2 regions of the Streptosporangium sp. NPDC004631 genome follow, and region 1 is predicted to be linked to the other one. Evidence: riboswitches for the same ligand, from Rfam matches in the RefSeq annotation. Region 1 holds a riboswitch; the other holds the start of a gene.
The links. A riboswitch is a leader RNA that binds a small molecule or an ion and turns the genes downstream of it on or off. The one in region 1 is predicted to bind glycine.
Positions count from the first base shown of each region.

Region 2: linked by a shared signal. The riboswitch ahead of gcvP (aminomethyl-transferring glycine dehydrogenase) and the one ahead of gcvT (glycine cleavage system aminomethyltransferase GcvT) in region 1 are both predicted to bind glycine.

Region 1 is NZ_JBSGCR010000003.1:115,104-117,543, reverse strand. It holds gene gcvH (glycine cleavage system protein GcvH) at 43-432, opposite strand; gene gcvT (glycine cleavage system aminomethyltransferase GcvT) at 429-1,517, opposite strand; glycine riboswitch at 1,551-1,645, opposite strand; glycine riboswitch at 1,646-1,744, opposite strand; gene ACWEF2_RS03865 (FadR/GntR family transcriptional regulator) at 1,998-2,440, shown strand, end outside.
Region 2 is NZ_JBSGCR010000021.1:47,409-49,848, forward strand. It holds gene gcvP (aminomethyl-transferring glycine dehydrogenase) at 1-918, opposite strand, end outside; glycine riboswitch at 1,075-1,166, opposite strand; gene ACWEF2_RS21015 (MerR family transcriptional regulator) at 1,182-1,802, opposite strand; gene ACWEF2_RS21020 (bifunctional nuclease family protein) at 1,947-2,417, opposite strand.

The DNA.
Region 1 (2,440 bases):
GCGCCGGTCGGCGCGCATGATCACGGCACAAAAGGAGAAATTTTAGGATTCGCCCGAAGTGAGTGCGGCGTACTCCTCGGAGGACAGCAGGTCCTCCGTGTCGCCCTCGATCCGGACGCGGAACAGCCAGCCCTCGCCGTACGAGTCGCTGTTGACCAACGACGGGTCGTCCACGACCGCCTGGTTGACCTCGACGATCTCACCGGTCACCGGGGCGAAGATGTCGCTCACCGACTTGGTCGACTCGACCTCGCCGACGGCGTCGCCGGTGGTGACCGCCGAGCCCACCTCGGGCACCTGCACGTAGACCACGTCACCCAGCGCCTCGGCGGCGTAGGCGGTGATGCCCACGGTCAGGGTCAGGCCGTCGTCGATGCCCGAGATCCACTCGTGTTCCTTGGTGTAGTGCAGGTCCTCGGGAATGTTGCTCACTTTTTCCTCCTGTAGAAAGGCAGTTCAACGACCTCGACCGGTTCGCGGCTACCCCGGATGTCCACGGCCAGGCCGGTGGACAGACCGGTGTCCACGTAGGCCATGGCGATGGGCCTGCCCAGTGACTGGGAAGGCGCCCCGCTGGTGACCTCCCCGACGACGGTGCCGTCGCCGGACACCACCTGGTACCCGTGGCGGGGCACCCGGCGGCCGGTCGCGATCAGTCCGACCAGACGACGGGCCGGCGGGACGTCCTTGAGCGGCTCCAGGGCGGCCCGGCCGACGAAGTCGCCCGGCTTGTCAAACCTCACCACACGGCCGAGCCCCGCGTCGAACGGAGTGAGCTCCGCCGACAGCTCGTTTCCGTACAGCGGCATGCCCGCCTCCAGGCGGAGGGTGTCACGTGCGGAGAGTCCGGCGGGGAGCATGCCGTACGGCTCGCCCGCCTTGGTGAGCGCGGCCCAGAGCGGCTCGGTGTCGCCGGCCGCGACGAACAGCTCGAAGCCGTCCTCGCCGGTGTATCCGGTGCGGGCGATGAGCGCCTCGCGCCCGGCCACGGTGGCGGGCAGGCCGGCGTAGTACTTGAGGCCGTTCAGGTCGGCGTCGGTGAGCTCGCTCAGGATCTCCAGGGAGCGGGGCCCCTGGACCGCGATCAGCCCGTACCGCTCGGAGCGGTCGTCCACCACGGCCTCGAAGCCCTGGGCGCGCTCGGTGAGCTCGGCGGCCACCCGGGGATAGTTGGAGGCGTTGGCGACGACCATGAACTCCTCGCCGGTCAGGCGGTAGACGATCAGGTCGTCCAGCACGCGGCCCCGGCGATCGGCGATCATCGTGTAGCGGGCGCGGCCCGGTTCGAGGGCGGAGATGTAGCCGACGAGCGCGTAGTCCAGGGCCTCGGCGGCCTGCGGGCCGGTCACGAAGATCTCGCCCATGTGGGACAGGTCGAACAGGCCCGCCGCCTGGCGGACCGCGTTGTGCTCGGCGGCCTCACTGCCGTAGCGGAGCGGCATCAGCCAGCCCGCGAAATCGGTCAGCGTCGCGCCGAGGGCCTCGTGGACGCCGCGTAGCGGCGTGGGTCGGGACATGTTCGCACCTCAGGCAGGGGTCAGATGAGAGCATCCTCCCCCTCTGTCGTGGATGCCTGAGAGCTTCGCCCGTTTTTTGCCGGACTTTCACCTTCGGCGAGGCCGTACGGCCTGCTTTCCAGAGGGCACCTACCCGCACGGTCCTTTGCCTTGAGAGGTTCGCGGGGAGGGCTTGCTCCTTCAGGGGTCCTGGCCTGGATGTCAGGACACTCTCCCGCGCGGGATTCAATCGGTGTCGTGGCCAGCCTAACCGTCCGCACCGGCCGAGCGAAATCCCAGTACTGTCACGGTTCCTCCCTGATTGTCATCTGTCCCTGGCGTATGGGGGATCCATCCGGTCATCCGGCGCCGGACGGCCGGGGGCCGCCCCGCGCGGAGCCGGAGCAGGCGTCCCCGCGGCCCTCCTCGCCGAACCGTCATTGGGCTACGGTTAGACCATTGGAGTGTGCGGCGAACGTCGGTCAAGGGGGTGGGGGCGGCGTGGACGAGTGGGCGCCCCTGGCCGCCGTGTTACGGCCCGTCCGGGCGGGCAACGCCTTCGAGGAGACGGTGGAGCGCCTGCTCCAGGCGATCAAGCTGGAGGTGGTGACCGAGAAGCTGCCGCCGGAGCGGGAGCTCGCCGCGCACCTCGGCATCAGCCGGGTCACCCTGCGCGAGGCCATCCGGGCGCTGCAACAGGCCGGCTACCTCGACGTACGGCGGGGCAGGTACGGCGGAGCCTTCGTCACCTACACCCCGCCGCGCCCTGACCAGGGCGACCTGCGCAGGGCCGTGGTGGACATGGGCACCGACGACCTGGCCGACGCGCTCACCTTCCAGATGGCCGTGGAGCTCGGCGCGGCCCAGACGCTGGCCGGCACGGAGCTCGACCGGCCGCGCCGCGACGAGCTGCGGCGGCGGCTGAGGGAGGTCAACTCCGCGGG
Region 2 (2,440 bases), on a different contig from region 1:
GGCGTCCTGGGAGACGCCCACCAGGCGGCCGGGCATCTGCCGCTGGAGGCCGTCGCGGACCGCCATGTAGGCGGCGTGCGGACCGCCGAAGCCCATCGGGACGCCGAAGCGCTGTGAGGAGCCGATCGCGATGTCGGCGCCCAGCTCGCCGGGGGCGGCCAGCAGGGTGAGGGCCAGCAGGTCGGCGGCGGCGACCACCTGGGCTCCGCGGGCGTGGGCGGCGTCGGCCACGGCGCGGAAGTCCCTGATCCGGCCGCCCGCGCCCGGATACTGCACGAGCACGCCGAAGCACTCGGGGAGCCCGGCGCCGAAGTCGCTCTCCACCAGCTCGATGCCGAGCGGCTCGGACCTGGTGCGCAGCACCGCCTTGGTCTGCGGCAGCGTGTCGGCGTCCACCACGAACACGTTCGAGGCCGAACGGCCGGCCCGGCGGGCCAGGGTCATCGCCTCGGCGGCCGCGGTGGCCTCGTCCAGCAGGGAGGCGCCGGCGACGTCGAGGGCGGTCAGGTCGGAGACGACCGTCTGGAAGTTGATCAGGGCTTCCAGGCGGCCCTGGGAGATCTCCGGCTGGTAGGGCGTGTACGCGGTGTACCAGCCCGGGTTCTCCAGGAGGTTGCGGCGGATGACGGCCGGGGTGATCGTGTCGTGGTAGCCAAGGCCGATCATCGAGGTGAGCAGGGTGTTACGCCCCGCCAGGGCACGCAGCTCGGCGATGGCCTCGGTCTCACAGGCCGCCGGGGGCAGCTTCAGCCGCTCCTCGGCCCGGATCACCTCCGGCACGGTCGCCGCGACGAGGTCGGCGGTGGAGGCGAATCCCACCGCCTCCAGCATGCGGGTCCGGTCGGCGTCCGCGGGCCCGATGTGCCGGGTGGCGAACGGCGGGGAGATGAGTTCTCCGAGCGGTGAAAGGTCGGTCATGAAAAGCCTCCCGAGGCGGTGGAGACCGGCGCTGGGCGCGGGCGTATGCCGGATCTCCCCCTCTGTCACCTCGACCTGAGAGCTTCGCCTCCCGGAAGGGGGGCTTTCACCGTCGGTGAGACGCGCCTGGCGGGCGCACCTGCTTTCCAGAGTCGCCTCGTCCATGCGGTACCGGGTGCCTGAGAGATTCCGGGGAGGTTGCTCCTTCGGCGCCCCGATCAAGTCGGGGTCTCTCCCGCACAGGGTCAGCAGCGGGACTAACTTTACCCCGTGCGGCGAGCTCGCCGACGACGGGCCAGCTCATCCGCGTGGTGCTCGCCTAAAGGGCCCTGGCCTGACTCCGCCCGCTCGCCGGGAAGGTCCGCGAGGGAGCCCTCCACCTCCTGCCAGACCCGGCCGAGCGCGATGCCGAACACTCCCTGACCGCCCTGGAGCAGGTCGATGACCTCGTCGGGCGACGTGCACTCGTAGACGCTCACCCCGTCGCTCATCAGGGTGATCTGGGCGAGGTCGTTGACGCCGCGGTCACGCAGGTGCTGCACGGCGATGCGGATCTGCTGCAGGGACACGCCGGTGTCGAGCAGCCGCTTGACGACCTTGAGCACCAGGATGTCGCGGAAGCCGTACAGCCGCTGGGAACCCGAGCCGTGCGCGGCCCGCACCGTGGGCTCGACCAGGCCGGTGCGCGCCCAGTAGTCCAGTTGCCGATAGGTGATGTCGGCCGCGGCGCAGGCGGTGGGGCCGCGGTATCCGATGTCGGCGGGCGGTTTCACCGGCTGCCCGTCGAACAGCAGACCCTCTTCACCCGCGCGCTGGCGTGCCGACTGGCGCCGTTCCGGGTCATCCTGGTCGGCGTTTCTACCCTCGCCGCTGCTGACCGCCACGCGGACCTCCGGCTTTCTCTCATCCCACGGCCTGATCTGGGGGTTTGTGCACGACCGCGGGTTTCACTTGCACCGTAGGACTGGGGCCAAGATCAGTCAACGACCCTACCCGGCGCGTCGTGAAGCGTAAATGCACCGAAATACCTACCCCGCGCGGCCGAAGTCCTCGGGCGTGATCGTGTCAAGGAACTCCCTGAACTTCTCCACCTCGTCCTCCTGGTCGTCGGGAAGGATCACCCCCGCCTCCCTGACCACGTCCTCGCTGGCGAAGATGCGGGCGCCTGTGCGGAGTGCCAGGGCTATGGAGTCGGACGGACGGGCGCTCACCTCGACCCCGTTGGAGAACACGAGGTCGGCGAAGAAGATCCCGTCCCGGAGCGCGACGATGTTCACCGTGCTCAGCCGTACACCGAGCGCGTCGAGCACGTCACGGAACAGGTCATGGGTGAGCGGCCGGGGCGGCGGCTCGTCTGCCTGGGCCATGGCGATCGCCGTCGCCTCCGCCATGCCGATCCAGATCGGCAGGTAGCGCTCCCCATGTGCTTCCTTCAGCAGGACAATAGGCTGGTTAGAGGGCATTTCAACCCGAACGCCCACGACCTCCATCTGCAACACGGGCTGCTCCGTCTTCGCTGGAT